DNA from 2 places in the Thiogranum longum genome. Region 2 is predicted to be linked to the other one. Evidence: predicted binding sites of a transcription regulator. Region 2 holds the regulator's gene; the other holds the start of a gene.
What was found. The regulator FliA, encoded in region 2, starts transcription of late flagellar genes. The targets are predictions, from matches to a motif close to GCTAAAGTTNNNNNNNNNNCNGCCGATA.
Positions count from the first base shown of each region.

Region 1: a site for FliA is predicted at 7,866-7,893, ahead of DFR30_RS12220 (GGDEF domain-containing response regulator). Genes of this name have one in related genera too.

Region 1 is NZ_SMFX01000001.1:2,503,945-2,512,922, reverse strand. It holds gene DFR30_RS12240 (DsrE family protein) at 1-459, opposite strand, end outside; gene hrpA (ATP-dependent RNA helicase HrpA) at 621-4,517, shown strand; gene fabB (beta-ketoacyl-ACP synthase I) at 4,532-5,749, opposite strand; gene fabA (3-hydroxyacyl-[acyl-carrier-protein] dehydratase FabA) at 5,761-6,282, opposite strand; gene DFR30_RS12220 (GGDEF domain-containing response regulator) at 6,572-7,822, opposite strand; gene DFR30_RS12215 (histidine biosynthesis protein HisIE) at 8,153-8,581, opposite strand.
Region 2 is NZ_SMFX01000001.1:2,102,486-2,111,463, reverse strand. It holds gene fliR (flagellar biosynthetic protein FliR) at 1-594, shown strand, start outside; gene flhB (flagellar biosynthesis protein FlhB) at 596-1,789, shown strand; gene flhA (flagellar biosynthesis protein FlhA) at 1,792-3,903, shown strand; gene flhF (flagellar biosynthesis GTPase FlhF) at 3,978-5,228, shown strand; gene DFR30_RS10395 (MinD/ParA family protein) at 5,215-6,102, shown strand; gene DFR30_RS10390 (RNA polymerase sigma factor FliA) at 6,099-6,830, shown strand; gene cheY (chemotaxis response regulator CheY) at 6,909-7,292, shown strand; gene DFR30_RS10380 (protein phosphatase CheZ) at 7,297-8,067, shown strand; gene DFR30_RS10375 (chemotaxis protein CheA) at 8,080-8,978, shown strand, end outside.

The DNA of each region.
Region 1 (8,978 bases), 400 kb from region 2:
ATAGCTGTATCCCTGTTCCTGCAACAACATCAGGTCATCGGCGCCAATTTCAACGATTTCTGCAAAATCAAGAATATCGTCTTTCGTCCAGCCGAGTGACTTCATGGTATTGCCGCAGGCATGAAAGGAAACGCCATAGGCTGCCAGACTGGCAACACGCTTCTGGATGATCTCGGGGACAGGTCGTTCAGGGTCTTCTGCCAGGATATGGATGCCCGGCCCGATGGCGGTAACCACGATATGAATATTGTCGCCGTATTTACGTAGTAACGCACCGACAGAAAACAGGACATGTGCCATATAGTCAGGGTCAGCCTGGTTGAACTGGTAGACCACTTTGTGCTCGGGATCGTCAAACAGGGGTTCTGCCATGATCTGCGAGCTTGCTGCAAGCAGGGCGATGAGGCCTGTCATGAAGCAGTTGGTGAAGAAGTCGCGTCTTGTTCCTGGAGTTCTCATGGCAATTCCGGATGTTGTGGGCCTGTGTCATACGACAGTAGCCAGCCGTTTAACGTTCAACCTGTATCACGCACGCAGTGTACAATGTACCCCGAAATAGCGCGGGTAACCATTTTGTGAGGTTATTGCTGCTGTCTCTTGTTATAACACACAGGTTTGAGATGAAAGAGTCAACCGTTCGTCCCGGGAGAGAGCGCCTGGACGAGTTGCAACATGAACTTGATGATTGTCTGGCCCGGGATATTCCCGGGCTGACAAAAAAAATTGCCGGTCTGCATCGTCGCCTGCAGCGTTGTCAGCCGATCGATCATGGACTCCTGGCGCTGAACAGGGCGATTGAAATGTCCCGGCAGCAGGTTGTTCAGCGGCATAAAACATTGCCCAAACCCGAATATGCGCTGTCGCTACCTGTTGTCGAACAGCGCGAAGCCATTCTGGAAAAACTGGACAGGCACCAGGTCGTTATCCTGTGTGGTGAAACCGGGTCAGGTAAAACCACCCAGCTGCCCAAGCTTTGCCTGGAGCTGGGACGCGGGACCTACGGCAAGATCGGTCATACCCAGCCGCGAAGAATTGCTGCGCGCAGCCTGGCGGCACGCATTGCAGAGGAACTGCATTGTCCGTTGGGAGAGGCGGCAGGGTACAAGGTACGCTTCCAGGACCGTGTACGTGACAGCAGTTTTATCAAGATCATGACGGACGGCATTTTACTCGCCGAAATACAGTCAGACCCGGAACTTCGCGAATATGATACGTTGATCATCGATGAGGCGCACGAACGCAGCCTCAATGTGGATTTCATGCTTGGCTACCTGCGACGGTTGTTGCCGAAACGACCGGACCTGAAGGTTATTATCACTTCGGCTACGATCGATCCGCAGCGGTTTTCCCGTCATTTCGGCAATGCTCCGGTGGTCGAGGTGTCAGGGAGAACATTCCCGGTGGAGATGCGTTATCGTCCCGTCACAGGTGAAGATGAGGACCAGCGTGACCGCAGTCGTGGCCAGGCGATTATCGAAGCCGTTGATGAGCTGGCGAGAGAAGGGCCAGGCGATATCCTGGTGTTCCTGCCGGGCGAACGTGCCATTCGAGAGACCAGTGAACTGTTACGCAAACATCATCCTGCGCGCACTGAAATCCTGCCCTTGTATGCGCGCTTGTCGGCCCGGCAACAAGGCGAAGTGTTTCGTTCTCACAAGGGGCGACGCATTGTGCTTGCCACCAATGTGGCTGAAACGTCGTTGACAGTACCGGGGATTCGATATGTGATCGATACCGGGCTGGCGCGTGTCAGCCGCTACAGCTACCGTACCAAGGTGCAGCGTTTGCCAATAGAAGCCGTATCACAGGCTTCGGCCAACCAGCGGTCAGGACGGTGCGGGCGTGTGCAGGCGGGGATCTGTATTCGCCTGTACAGTGAAGAGGACTTTCTTTCCCGCGCGGAATTCACTGCCCCGGAGATACATCGCACCAACCTTGCGGCGGTAATCCTGCAAATGGCGTCCCTTAAACTGGGTGATGTCGATGCCTTTCCTTTCGTGGATCCGCCGGATACACGCCTGGTACGTGATGGTTACAAACTGCTTCACGAACTTGGTGCCGTGGATGTGCAACAGCAGCTTACGCCATCTGGTCGCGAGTTATGTCGTCTGCCGCTGGACCCGCGTCTTGCGCGTATTATTCTTGCGGCGAACGAGCAGAACTGCCTCAGCGAAGCGCTGGTTATTGCGGCAGTGCTTGAAGCGGCCGACCCGCGCGATCGCCCTCTTGACAAGGCGCAGGCTGCGGATGAGAAACATGCGCTGTTCCGTGACGACAAGTCTGACTTTCTTTCCTACCTGAAATTGTGGCGTGCCTGGAAGGCGCAGTCGCGCCACCTGTCGCAGAACAAGTTGCGTAAATGGTGTCGGGAGCATTTTATTTCCTGGTTGCGCATGCGCGAGTGGGCGGATATTCATCGCCAGTTGCACGAGCAGGTCACCAGTATGGGAATGCGCTGCAACAGCGGCGAGGCGGATTATCAGGCGATCCACCGCGCATTGATCAGTGGTCTGCTTGGAAACATCGCTTTCCAGGTTGAGCCGGGAGAATACCAGGGGGCGAGAAATCTGCGTTTCAAGCTATTTCCAGGATCCACTTTGGCCAGAAAGAAACCGGGCTGGGTGGTTGCCGCCGAGTTGGTCGAAACCGGCAGGCGTTACCTGCGTACCGTGGCAGTTATTGACCCGGCCTGGGTAGAGCCCCTGGCAAGCCCATTACTGAAGCACCATTACTCGGATCCCCACTGGGAAAAGAAGCGTGCCCGGGTTACCGCATTCGAACGTGTCACTTTGTATGGTCTGCCACTGGTCAACCGGCGCAAGGTGGACTACGGGTCGATTGATCCTGCCATCGCGCGCAGCCTGTTTATCCGTCACGCACTGGTAGAGGGCCTGTTCAATACGAATGCGGCGTTTGCAGAGCACAATCGTACCTTGCTTGCCGAGCTGGGCCAGCTCGAATCAAAAGCTCGCCGACGTGATGTGCTGGTGGACGAGGAAGATCTGTTTAATTTCTTCGATGAGCGTTTGCCGGAAGATGTGTATGACGGACCCCGTTTCAATCGCTGGTGGAAAAAGGTCATTGCCACTAATCCCCGGTGTCTGCACCTGGATCGTGAAACGGTCATGCGAAAGGGCGCTGAAACAGTAGACGAGCAGGAATTTCCGTCACAGATCAATGTACATGGCCTGCAGCTGGGAGTGAGGTACCATTTCTCACCTGGCGATGAAGATGACGGTGTGTGCATTCAGGTTCCCCTGGCGATGCTTAACCAGCTTGAACCTGATGAGTTCGACTGGCTGGTTCCGGGGCTGCGTCAGGAAAAAGTGACCCTGTTAATCAAATCCCTGCCAAAAACACTGCGACGTCACTTCGTGCCTGCGCCGGACTTTGCTCGCGCCATCCTGCAGGCTGTAACACCACCGAAGGGAGACCTGCTGGATGCACTCGCGACGCAGCTGAAACGCATGACACAAATCGATGTGCCTCGCTCAGCCTGGCATATGGATCTGCTGCCACGCCACCTGTTCGCCTGGTTCGAGCTGGTCGATGAGCAGGGCAAGCGAATTGATGCAGGCCGGGATCTTGTTGCCTTGCAACAGAGATACGGCGAGCAGGCGCAAAGCCGGTTTACAAGCCTGACAGATTCGGAGTTTGAACGCAGCGATATACTCGACTGGGGCTTTGGTCGTTTGCCTGAGACTGTCGAGATTACGCGTGCGGGCATCACATTGCAGGCCTGGCCAGCGCTGGAGAAACGGGATGGCAGTATTAACCTGCGCCTTTTCGATAATCCGCAAGCGGCAGCCGAGGCGCATGAGCAGGGTCTGTTGGCGCTGTTCCGCCAGAATGCCGGACGTCGCCTGCGTGACATCCATCGTAGTGTGCCGGAAAGACAAAAACAGGCGCTGTGGTTTGCCCCGCTGGGACCGGTCGAAGTTTTGCAGGCAGATATGGAGCAGGCTGTATTGCAGGCTGCTTTTATGTCTGCCGGAGAGCCGGTGCGTGACGAGACGGCGTACCGTCAGCGTCTCGAATCGGGGCGAGCGCGGTTGCTGGAACTGGCTGTGGAGATTAGTCGCAGCAGTTACGAGGCGTTGCAGGCTTTCCACCAGCTCAGTCGTGGTCTGAAAGGGTCTGTATCACCACAACTGCTGTTGGCCATGAGCGAATTGCGTCAGCAGGCCGGCGCGCTGGTGTACCCCGGCTTTCTTTCGGCAACGCCCCTGTCGCGTCTGCCGCGGCTGGCGATTTACCTGCGCGCGGCGGTCGCCAGGCTGGAAAGACTGCCGGGAAACGTGGAGCGCGATCGAAAACATGCGTTGCAGGTGCAGGAATATCAATCCCGCTTCGAGCAGGCACAGAACAAGGGCGGTGTGGATCCCGAACAACTACAGGTGTTCCGGTGGCTCATCGAAGAACTGCGGGTTTCCCTGTTTGCGCAGGAGCTGGGGACCGTCGACAAGGTATCACCTCAACGACTGGACAAGGCCTGGAAGGCGCTTGTCATCAGCTGAACCCGGTTAAGGTTTCAGTTTTCCAGCTTTTGCAGGATCAGCGAGGCATTGGTACCGCCAAAGCCAAAGCTGTTGGACATAACTGTGCGCAGGCCGGCATTGTCCTTGCGTTCGAGCTGTATCGGGAAGCCTTCCGCTGCCGGGTCAAGCTGTTCAATATTGGCCGAGGCGCACACAAAGTCGTTCTGCAGCATGATCAGTGAATAGATAGCTTCCTGTACACCGGCTGCACCGAGCGAGTGACCGGTCAGTGACTTGGTGGAACTGATGGCGGGAATGTTGTCACCAAAAACTTCCTTGATAGCCTCCAGCTCGCGGGTGTCGCCAACCGGTGTGCTGGTACCGTGTGCGTTGATGTAATCAATGCTGACATCGCTGTCACCCATGGCCTGCTGCATGCAGCGTACGGCGCCTTCACCCGAGGGCTGAACCATGTCGTAGCCATCGGAGGTTGCGCCATAGCCGATGACTTCTGCATAGATTTTGGCGCCACGGGCCTTCGCATGCTCCAGCTCCTCCAGTACCAGCATGCCACCACCGCCGGCGATGACAAAACCGTCACGGGTAGCATCATAGGCACGTGATGCAGTCTCCGGTGAGTCATTATACTTTGACGACAGGGCTCCCATGGCATCGAACAGCAGCGTCAGTGTCCAGTGCAGCTCTTCACCGCCACCGGCAAACACGATGTCCTGCTTGCCCATCTGGATCAGCTCGCAGCCATTGCCGATGCAATGTGCACTGGTCGAGCAGGCGGAACTGATAGAATAGTTAACGCCCTTGATCTTGTAGGCCGTGGACAGGCATGCCGAGTTTGTGCTGCCCATGGTGCGTGGCACCATGAAAGGGCCGACTTTTTTGGCACCTTTTTTCTCGAACAGGTCGAGTGCCAGCGCAACATTGGATGTCGAAGTGCCACCGGAACCGGCGATCAGGCCGGTGCGCGGGTTGGAGATCTGCTCGTCTTCCAGCCCGGCATCTTCGATGGCCTCCTTCATGGCCAGGTAGTTGTAGGCGGCACTATCCCCCATAAAACGTCTTAATTTCCGGTCAATAAGACTGTCCAGGTCAATATCAACAGCACCATGAACATGACTGCGGAAACCACGTTCCGCATATTCAGGCGCAAAGACAATACCGGATTTGCCCTGTCTCAGGGATTCCAGAACCTGTTGTTGTGTGGTGCCGATACTGGACGTAATGCCCATGCCTGTAACTACTACGCGTCGCATATCAATAAATCCTAGAAATTTTCAGTAGAGGTGAACAGTCCGACACGCAAATTCTTTGCGTGATAAATTTCCTTGCCATCGACATCCATGCAGGCGTCGCCGATGCCCATATACAGTTTTCGCTGGATAACACGCTTGAGGTCGATGCGGTAGGTCAGCTTTTTTGCATCGGGCGTTACCTGGCCGCTGAATTTGACCTCACCGGAACCCAGCGCCCGACCGCGCCCCGGGCCGCCGAGCCAGCCAAGGTGAAAGCCGATCAGTTGCCACATGGCGTCCAGACCCAGACAGCCGGGCATCACCGGGTCGGTTTCGAAGTGACACTCGAAAAACCACAACTCCGGTTTGATATCGAGTTCGGCAATGATCTCACCCTTGCCGTTTGCACCGCCTGTTTCACTGATATGTGTTATGCGGTCGAACATCAGCATGGGGGGCAGGGGCAAACGGGCATTGCCGGGGCCGAACAGTTCGCCGTGCCCGCAGGCGATGAGTTCTTCGTAGCTGAAGCTGGATTGTCTGTCTTGAGTCAAGGTGGATGCCGTCACTGTAGTCATGGCCGGAAAAATGGCGTGGCTGGATAGTTGCAGGCGCGTATTCTAGCGGTTTGGGTGAAAATTTGCATGGTGTGCCGGCGTTATTCTGCCACGGCTTTCAGGTATGGCGCCGGGAAGGCATCCCGCGGGTCTTTCAGGGAAGTGGAATGGCGGATTTTCTGACAATATCCTGGCTGTATTCCACGTTCTGGGTCAGGTTGATAATTCTGTCAGCAGGCCGGTTTATTGCAGGATTTCAGGGGGTGGCGGTGGCCAGCCTGTGTTGTCAGTCGACCAGTTCGGGTGGTTGCTGCGGGCGTGTGGTCGCCGTTTCCACGGTTTCCGCCTCTTCAAGTGCAGTACGCAAGGCAGTAACAAGCCCGTCGTAGCGTTGTCCATTCGCAAGGTTCCAGTTATCCAGTATGGGCAAAATGCCACGCACAAGTGTATCTGCCGAGGTGTTGGTCCGGCTGTTATTTACGAGAGCATCAAGTGCTTTCTGTACCTCTGCAGGTGTTGCGACATCAGGTTCCTGTGGGCTTTCGGTAGCTGCAGCGGGCGGGGTCATCACTACAGCTGTTCTGACCTGGTTCGGGCTTTCAGTCGCGGGTTTGACTGGCGTCGACATAGCAGCTGGCGGAGAAGACAGGCGGGTTTCTGCCTGAGTAATAACTTCATCAGCACTAATCCCCGGTCGAATATCCGGGTTACACAGGCCAAAACGTACACTGAAGGGTATGGAAACACCTTCAATACTGATTTCCAGCTGCTCGATGGCTTCTGTGAGCTGGTTGACCACACGTTTGGAGCCTGGCAGGTTGGCAGAAGGAAGAAGAACTCCGAAGGTGTCCAGCGCAATATGTCCAACGGTGTCCTCACGGCGACGGCCATTAGCCAGAATCCTTGCAACTTCTCTGGCCAGTTGTTCCGCAACCTGCTTGCCGCGGCGCAAAAACAGCACCTTGTATTTCTCTATGCGGACCAGAATCAGCGAAAGTTCGGTGCGGTGTCGCGTAGCATAGGCCAGATTTTCTTCCAGATGATTGATAAAGGCACGTTTGTTGGCCAGACCGGTCATGGGTTCAACCTGGCTGGTTTCCTGTAATTGTTGTTTCTCGGCTTCGCTTTGTTGTAGCGCTTCCTGTACATTTTTCTGGCGTGCTTGTGCCTTTGCGCGCGCCAGCAGTTGGACGGATTCGAATGGCTTGGTTATAAAGTCGCTGGCGCCTGCAGCAAGGGCTGTCTTTTTACTGCCGTCATCGTCTTCCGCACCGGTGATTATTATGACCGGTAGCTCACTGAATCGGGATTCACGAATGCGTTTCAGTAAGCCGAGACCATCGAGATTTGGCATTGAAAGATCTGACATCACCAGGGCAATATCAGGGTGCTGCTGGAGAGTTTCCCAGGCTTCCTCGCCATCTGCGGCTTCAATAATAATGAAGTCGTTTTTCAGAATTTTGCGGGCCGCCACACGCATGAGACGTGAATCGTCCACAACCATCAATGTTGTCTTGTCAGTATCTGAATCCGTCATACCATCAACCCGGTTGTTTTTGAAAACGAGGTTACAGGGTCGGTTTCGGCCAGTCATTCCAGATCTTTAGTAAGCCACTGTCATCTAAGGTATTTAAGTGAGCATCCGGTTCCGGGGGGGAGGTGCTGGCCACGTTTATACAGGACAAGTGGTTTTTGCCAGGGAAGCGGGCGGCAGGGTCTGTTTCTGTCCGGGATTGGGGGAGGGCGTCATGAGGAGGGGCGCGGTTTGCAACTACAAAACGGATGTGAAGTTAAAATTTTAAGCTTTATAAACAGTCAGTTAAAAAAAAGGCCTGCATTCGCAGGCCTTTCTTACAGGAGGTGCCGCTTAACGACGGCGAGCCTTCTTCCTGGTAGCCTTTTTCTTGGCTACGCGCTTCTTCGAAGCTTTTTTCCGGGTAGCCTTTTTCTTGGCCGCCTTTTTCTTCGAAGCTTTTTTCCGGGTAGCCTTTTTCTTGGCTACGCGCTTCTTCGAAGCTTTTTTCCGGGTAGCCTTTTTCTTGGCTGCCTTTTTCTTCGAAGCCTTTTTCTTGGCTACGCGTTTCTTCGAAGTTTTCTTCTTCGAAGCTTTTTTCTTGGTGGCCTTTTTCTTGGCTACCTTTTTCTTCGAAGCTTTTTTCTTCGAAGTTTTTCTCTTTGCAACTTTCTTCTTGCTTGCAGCACGCTTCTTCTTCGGTGCTACCTTTCTCTTTTTAGCAACTACCTTTTTCTTTTTGGCGGTTGCCTTACGCTTAACAGTTTTCTTTCTCGCTGCCATGAGGAATACCTCCTTCAAGATATGATTCGCGCAACGTAACGGCGTTTACATTTAAAACTTTAATGAAAAAAGAACAAATTACAACACCTAGGTAATATTTGGCTCTATGATTACGGTGTAACTTATGAGTCCGTTTTGAGTGAGTATATGTATTCATAACTCGTTGGCAGGGCAAGAAAACTCTTTGCCAATATCGGTTTCGTAAGTAAATAACAGTGTTTCGTTGCATATTGAAAAATTCAGCTGATATGTGATCATAAAGAGACATATCCTCCTGCAAACCGGATTTCAGGGTTATATATGTCGTAAATATTTTTTTGCCAGACGTTATATTTCCGGCATTGAAGGCGGTTTTGTTTTGTTAATCGTTGCGTATGTGCAACATTTCTATAACAGG
Region 2 (8,978 bases):
GCAGATCCCCTGTCAGCCTCCGGCGTGCTGGTCACAATCCAGCAGATGCTTATCGGTATGGCGATCGGTTTCAGCCTGCAACTGGTGTTCGCAACGCTGGTTATCGCCGGGCAGACCATTGCCATGGGTATGGGACTGGGTTTTGCGCAGATGGTTGACCCACAGAACGGCATCAATGTACCGGTTATCGGTCAGTATTTTGTTGTGATTGCCACATTATTATTCCTTGCATTGAACGGTCACCTGGCGCTGATTCGCATTCTGGCGGACAGTTTCCAGTCACTTCCGATTGGTACGGACAGTCTGACGCGTGAAGAATTCCGAAATGTGGCGGAATGGGGAACACGTATGTTTGCCGACGCCATGATGGTGGCACTGCCGGCAGTCGCTTCCATTCTGCTGGTCAATCTTTCATTTGGTGTGGTCAGTCGTTCTGCGCCACAGCTCAATGTTTTCGGTGTCGGTTTCCCGGTTACCCTGACGCTCGGCTTCATTGTGCTGGTGTTTGCCATTTCCAACCTGTTGCCGCAAATGCAACATCTGCTTGACGGCGCGTTTGGCGCGGCCAGCAGTTTCGGAAGCGGAGGGCGCTAGCATGGCCGAGAATGAAGACGGTCAGGAAAAAACAGAAGAAGCGACCCCCAAACGACAGGAGGAGGCGCGCGAGAAGGGCCAGGTTCCCCGCTCCAAGGAACTGACCACTATGGCGATGTTGCTCATTGCCTCTTTTGCATTACTCATGCTGGGTGAAAGCATGATCACACAGCTTGGTAATATCATGAGCCTGGGGCTTGATTTTGAGCGTGAAAAGGCATTCGACCATTGGGCCATGCTGGAAGTCCTCCAGGAAGGTATTTACCAGGGTATTTCATTGTTGTTGCCATTTATGCTGGTTATGGTGATCACGTCAATCGCAGCTCCAGCGGCTCTGGGCGGATGGAATTTCAGCACCAAGGCGCTTGAATTCAAGTTCGACAAACTCAACCCGTTGTCGGGTCTGAAACGAATTTTCGCCGTGCGCGGGCTGGTTGAACTGGTCAAGGCGCTGGCCAAATTTATCCTGATCGGCAGCGTGGGCGCATGGTTGCTGATGGGGTACTTCCCGGAACTGATGGGCCTGGGCCGTGAATCGGTAGAACATGCATTGGCACATACCGGGCAGATCCTTTCCCATTCATTTATCGTACTCAGTGCATCGCTGCTGGTGATCGCAGGTATCGATGTACCGTTCCAGCTATGGGAACACTCCAGAAATCTCAAGATGACCCGCCAGGAACTCAAGGACGAGAACAAGAATACAGAAGGCAAGCCCGAGGTAAAATCTCGCATACGCAGTATGCAGCGTGAGATTGCACAGCGCCGCATGATGTCGGAAGTTCCCAAAGCGGATGTCATCATCACCAACCCGACGCACTACGCTATTGCCTTGCGCTATGACGCAAAAACCATGGCCGCGCCACTTGTTGTGGCCAAAGGTGTTGAGCTGGTGGCCAGCCAGATCCGAACCGTGGCTGTGGCCAACAAGGTGCCGTTGTTCGAGGCGCCTCCGCTGGCTCGAGCGCTTTATTACAGTACTGAAATTGACCAGGAAGTCCCCGCCGGCCTGTATCTCGCCGTCGCACAGATTCTTGCCTACGTTTTCCAGTTAAAGGCCAGTGTACACGGTGCACCCGTACCCGACCGTCCCGGCGACATTCCGGTACCGGAGGATTACTTCCAGGGGCCCGGGCATGAAAAGCCTGCAGACGGTGATGAACAGCATCCCGACTCAACAACACAAGGTGATTAAGCATGGCAACTGAAGCAGCCACTCTCAACTTACGGGATATTGGACGCAATGGACTCGGTGCGCCGATTTTGCTGGTCATGATGCTGGCAATGGTGATTGTACCGCTGCCACCGATTGCGCTGGACATGTTCTTCACCTTCAACATCACACTTTCGCTGGCCATCCTGATGGTAACGGTTTATGCCTTGCGCCCCCTGGACTTCGGTGTATTTCCGACAGTACTGCTGGTGACCACGCTGCTGAGGCTGGCGCTTAACGTGGCCTCGACCCGCGTGGTTCTGCTTAATGGCCATACCGGTACCGGCGCGGCCGGCAAGGTTATCGAGTCGTTTGGTGACTTTGTGGTTGGCGGTAACTATGCCGTCGGCCTGGTCGTATTCTCGATCCTGGTGATTATTAACTTTGTGGTGGTCACCAAGGGTGCCGGGCGTGTCTCGGAAGTCAGCGCCAGATTCACGCTCGATGCCATGCCAGGCAAACAGATGGCCATTGATGCCGACCTCAATGCCGGCCTGATCACCCAGGACGATGCGCGTAGCCGGCGTGAGGATGTCACGCGTGAGGCAGACTTTTACGGTGCAATGGATGGCGCATCCAAGTTTGTACGCGGTGATGCTATTGCAGGCATCCTGATCCTGTTCATAAATATCATCGGCGGGCTGGCTATCGGTACATTGCAGTTTGATATGCCGGTTGCAGATGCACTGCGCAATTACACACTGCTGACTATCGGTGACGGTCTGGTCGCACAGATTCCGTCACTGGTTCTGTCCTCGGCAACTGCAATCATCGTGACCCGGGTTTCGAGTGAAACAAAAATGTCCGACCAGGTTATGAGTCAGTTGTTCGGTAACCCGATGGTACTGGCAGTGGTGGGGGGCATCATGGGCTTTATGGGTCTTATTCCGGGGATGCCAAACTTTGCCTTCCTGACGCTTGGTGTAGCAGCCGGTGCGGGCGCTTATTATACCTGGAAGCGTCAGCAGCAGGAACTGCTGCCCGCCGTGCAGGAGCCCGTTGAACAGGAAATACCGACGGAAGCTCGCGACCTTAGCTGGGAGGATGTTGGCCCTGTTGACATCATCGGTCTTGAAGTGGGTTACCGGTTGATCCCGCTGGTTGATCGTTCCCAGGGCGGGCAGATGATGGATCGCATCAAGGGCGTTCGCAAGAAACTGTCACAGGAACTGGGTTTCCTGGTTCAGCCTGTACACATCCGTGACAACCTTGAGCTGGCACCAAATGCTTACCGCATTCTGTTGATGGGTGTGCCGGTTGGTGAAGCGGAGATCTACCCGGATCATGAACTGGCGATCAACCCGGGCCGTGTGTTTGGTACCTTGCAGGGTATAGAGACCCGCGACCCGGCATTTGGTCTCGAGGCCGTCTGGATTTCTCCCGCTGAACGCGACAATGCAACAACACTGGGCTACACCGTGGTCGACGCCAGTACTGTGGTGGCCACGCACCTCAGTGAGTTGTTGCAGAGCCACGCCCACGAACTGATTGGTCACGAGGAAGTGCAGCAGTTGCTCGACGTCCTCGCGAAAAATGCACCCAAGCTGGTCGAAGACCTGGTACCTAAAACCCTGTCGATCGGTATTGTACTTAAGGTACTGCAGAATCTTCTGGAAGAGCGTATTCCCGTCAAGGATATGCGCACCATTGCGGAAACATTGGCCGAAGCTGGCGCCAGAAGTCAAGATCCCGGCGCTTTGACGGCGGCTGTGCGTGTTTCACTTGGCCGATCAATCGTCCAGCATATCAATGGGATGGGGCCTGAGATTGAAGTCATTACGCTGGATCCATCTCTGGAACAGATATTGCAATCCTCAATTCAGGCCATCTCGGAAGGCGGCGCCGGAATTGAACCCGGCCTGGCCGAAAGGATGCACCAGTCACTGGCGGAAAGTGCGCAGCGGCAGGAGGCAGCGGGCAAGCCTGCCATCCTGCTGGTGACACCGGCAATACGGGCCTGGTTGGCACGACTGGTCAGACACAGTATCCCGATGCTGAACGTGCTGGCCTACAACGAGATACCGGACAACAAACAGATAAAGGTTGTTGCCAATATCGGAACCGATGCACCGAGTCTCGGTGTTCAGGCGGGGTAAAACGGCAGCATGAAGAAGGATACCAGGTACGTGAACACAGACCGCTTGGCGACACACATTGACGAGGTGCAGGTATGAAGGTGAAGCGATTTTTTGCACCGGACATGCGCCAGGCTATCCGCCTGGTACGTGAAGAGCAGGGACCTGATGCAGTCATTCTTTCCAATCGCCAGGTAGACGGTGGTATCGAAATCATTGCCTCGGTCGACTACGACGAGGCATGGTTGGAGCGTGAAACCACCGGCTCCACGCAACCTGAGGAATCATCGGCGCAGGATAATGTTGCAGAACCTGCAGAAGTACACAGGGCAACCGAAACCTACACACGAAATGCCCAACCTGAAGCACAAGAAACAGCCTTGCCATCACCATCTGTCGACTGGTCACAGGACCCTTCCATTGTCGCCATGCGTGACGAGATTCGTCAGCTCCGTGGTTTGCTGGAAGATCAGCTGGCACACCTGGCGTGGGGCGATATGAAGCGTCGCGAGCCCTTGCATGCCGATGTCATACGGCGTCTCAGCAGCATGGAAATCAACAGCCGGCTGGTCGAGCGGATTTCTGCCCCTGCCGTACATGCGCGGGACGAAGCACACGCCTGGAAACTGGCCATGGCGGAACTGGCGGCCAATGTGCCGGTTGCAGGAGAAGATTTTCTTGATCAGGGCGGTATTGTCGCACTGGTCGGTTCGACCGGGGTCGGTAAAACAACCAGCATCGCCAAACTGGCGGCGCGCTATGTACTCCGTCACGGCCAGCGCCATGTGGCGTTGGTAACCACCGACAGCTATCGTATCGGCGCACACGAGCAACTGATGACCTACGGACGCCTGCTGGGCATACCGGTTCAGGTTGCATCCGATCATAACGAACTGCGCTCCACACTCAACAGCCTGTCAGACAAGCGCCTGGTGCTGATCGACACGGCAGGGATGAGCCAGCGCGATGTGCGCCTGACAGAACAGTTCGCCACACTGGCTGACACCGGTCTGCCAATCCGTACCCTGCTGGTTCTTTCCGCGACGGTTCATCCGTCGGTAATGGAAGAAACCATTCGCGCCTTTTCCGGTGTACCGCTGGACGGTGCAATTCTTACCAAACTTGACGAGGCTGCCAGTCTTGGCGGTGTGCTTTCTGCAGTCATCGAACAGCAGATCCCGTTGCGTTTTGTCGCCAATGGCCAGCGTGTTCCGGAAGATATTCAGGTTGCCCGTGTCAGTGAACTGATACAGCAGGCGACAGATCTTGCATCTGAACGTGGACTTCCTGCGGAATCGATGATGGCAGAAACTTTTGGAGGGTGCCGGGCAAATGTTCATGTCTGAAATGCGAGTTGATCAGGCAGCCGGGCTACGACGTATGGCACAACCGAATCCAGTAAGAGTAATTGCAGTGACCAGTGGCAAGGGTGGCGTGGGAAAGACCAATGTTTCGGTCAACCTGGCTGTCGCACTGGCCGACACCGGCAAGCAGGTCATGGTGCTCGACGCCGACCTCAGCCTTGCCAATATCGATGTATTGCTGGGATTGCATCCGGACAAGAATCTTTCTCATGTCATCGATGGCGAACGCTCGCTTGAAGAAGTCATTATTACCGGTCCATCGGGAATCATGGTGGTTCCGGCATCGTCCGGCGTGAAACGTCTGGCAGAGCTTTCTGTCATGGAAAATGCCGGCCTGATCAGGGCCTTCAGTGAGTTGACCCATGATGTCGACACACTGATTATCGATACCGCTGCAGGAATCAATGAAAGTGTGACCAGTTTCAGTCGTGCCGCCCAGGAGGTAGTAGTGGTGGTGTGCGACGAACCCGCATCAATAACAGACGCCTATGCGCTCATCAAGGTGTTGAATGTCGAATACGGCATTCAGCGTTTCCGGGTGCTTGCAAATCAGGCCCACAGTGCCCAGGAGGGAAGGGAATTGTTTAACAAGATATCACGGGTTACCGATCGTTACCTCGATGTAACGCTGGAGTTTATGGGGGTTGTTCCCCACGACGACTATCTGAAGAAGGCAGTGCGCAAGCAGCGCGCAGTCGTGCAGGCTTATCCGCGCAGCCGTTCTTCGATGGCTTTCAAGAACCTCGCACAGAAAACCGATAAATGGCCTGTGCCGAGTGCGGCTGGTGGACATCTTGAGTTTTTTGTGGAACGTCTTATTCAGTCGCACAACGGACACATGGAGATGCCGGTATGAATGGAGCTGCTATGTACGTCACTACCCCCGATCCTGACAGTGATGACCTGGTCACCAAGCATGCTGCCCTGGTCAAACGTATTGCCTACCACCTGATGAGTCGTTTGCCGCCCAGCGTGCAGGCAGATGACCTGATACAGGCAGGGATGATTGGTTTGCTCGAGGCATCGAGAAATTATGATGCCACACAGGGCGCCAGTTTTGAGACATATGCCGGTATTCGAATTCGCGGATCAATGCTGGATGAAATCCGTCGTACTGACTGGACACCGCGTTCGGTACACCGCAAGGCAAGACAGGTCGCCGAGGCGGTTCGCGAGATCGAAAACCAGGAAGGTCGTGATGCAAGGGATGTCGAGGTTGCCGAGAAACTGGGCATCGAACTGAAAGACTATCACCGCATCCTCCAGGATGCGACAGGCTGCAGGGTTTTCAGTATCGATGATGCGGGTATCAATGGCGAGGAATCACCACAGCAGGCATCGGGTGAGCCTCGTAATGAGCCACTCGACTGCCTGCATAATTCCGACTTCAAGGCTGCACTGGCCCATTCAATTTCGGGCTTGCCGGAGCGGGAACGCCTGGTTATGGCCATGTACTACGACGAAGAACTCAACTTGCGGGAGATTGGCGAAGTGCTCGGTGTCAGTGAATCCCGCGTTTGCCAGATACATGGCCAGGCACTGATCCGTTTGAGAGCAAGAATGGGAGAATGGACGGGCAAGTGATGGTCAGGATATACCGGCACATGCCGAAACAGCACATGGTTAACAGCGCAAGACGGGAGAAGACCCTTGGACAATGACATGAAAATTCTCATCGTGGACGATTTTTCCACGATGCGGCGCATCATTAAAAACCTGTTGCGCGACCTTGGGTTCAACAATACGCAGGAAGCCGATGACGGAAATACTGCATTGCCAATGTTGCAGAACGGGAATTTCGATTTCCTGGTTACTGACTGGAATATGCCGGGAATGTCAGGAATCGATCTGCTGAAGGCGGTGCGATCAGACGAAAAGCTGGCGCCGTTGCCGGTGCTTATGGTGACGGCTGAATCCAAGCGCGAGCAGATTATCGAGGCTGCACAGGCCGGGGTAAACGGTTACGTGGTCAAACCGTTTACCGCTGTAACACTTAAAGAGAAAATCGACAAGATCTTTGAACGTCTCGAAGCAACGGCAGGGTGATTGTATGGAGGCCGTGATCGAAGTCGAAACTGAATCCCTGCTTGACAATGCCCGTGCACTGGTTGCCGAGCTGGAATCCGGTAACGAAGCTGGTGCGGAGAAACTGATCGAGCAACTGGGACGTATGCGGGAGCAGAGCCTGTTCCAGGAGCTTGGCAAGATGACTCGCCAGCTACACGAATCCATTAACAGTTTTGTGCTGGATGACCGTATGCAGTCTCTGGCCAGGTCAGATATTCCTGACGCCAAGGCTCGCCTGAACCACGTTATAGAAATGACCGAGAGCTCTGCTAACCGTACCCTGGGGGCTGTAGAAAGCACCTTGCCGGTGTCAGAAGCTCTCAAGTCACGTGCCAACGCATTGCATGAAAAATGGGACCGTTTTCGTAACAAGGAAATGGATGTTGACGAGTTCCGGGCCATGAGCAGGGAAATCGATGAGTTCCTTACAATTACAACAGAGAGTACTGAAACCATTCATAGCGGCTTGTCCGACATTATGATGGCGCAGGACTTCCAGGATCTCACCGGTCAGATACTCAGCAGGGTAATCACATTGGTCCAGGAGGTCGAGGATAATCTGGTGGATCTTGTCAGGCTGTCAGGTGGCATCGAGCATGTTGAAAAGACAGAAGGGAAACCTGCCGTCAATACCGGTGAGGCTGATGACATGATGCAAGGTGTTGGTCCTGCGGTACCTGGTGTGGAGGCCGATGGTGAATCTGTATCCGGCCAGGATGAAGTCGATGATTTATTGTCCAGCCTGGGCTTTTGAGGGAACAACATAATGAGTCTTGATACCGATGATGAGATTCTGCAGGACTTTCTGGTCGAAGCGGGCGAGATACTTGAACGGCTCAACGAGGAACTGGTTGAACTGGAGCAGAGTCCGGACGATATGGAGATGCTCAATGGCGTATTTCGCAGCTTCCATACGATTAAAGGCGGTGCCAGTTTCCTGAGTCTGGATGGACTGGTGGACGTGTGTCACCGTGCTGAAGATGTATTTAACATCCTGCGCAATGGTGAACGCTCAGTCGATGGCGACCTGATGGATACTGTCCTCCAGGTACTGGACGTGGTTAACAATATGTTTGCCGAGGTGCAGGGTGGCGAGATGCCGACCCCGGCAGAAGCCTCATTATTGAATGCGCTGGAAAAACTTGCAGTGCCGGAAGCTACCGCACCGCCGGAGCCGGATGTATCGTCAGCACCTGATTCGGGGGCTACAGGAGTGTCCACTGAAATTCAGGGTGATGAGGTTGATAGCGATTTTGAGGCCATGCTGGACCAGGCCGGGAGCGCAATACCCACCGGGCAGAAAGCCTCTGTTGTTGGTGGTGATGATATTACAGAAGATGAATTCGAGGCGTTACTGGACCAGTTACATGGTGATGGCAAGGGGCCAGTGGCACACAATAATACAGATAATGAGATAGTGGCTGCACCTGCAAGTGGAAAGAGTACGCCTGCAGCCAGTGACGATATCACAGAAGATGAATTCGATGCGCTGCTGGACCAGTTGCACGGTGAAGGAAAGGGTCCGGCAATGGCCGCCGAAAAAGCGGACGTAAGTGAGCCGTCAACGAAGACAGAGCCGGAACCTCAAGTCACGGAAAAGAAAGCGGCACCGGAAAAGACCAAAGCCAAACCCGCTGTTGCGTCAGCCAGCAAGACGGAAACATC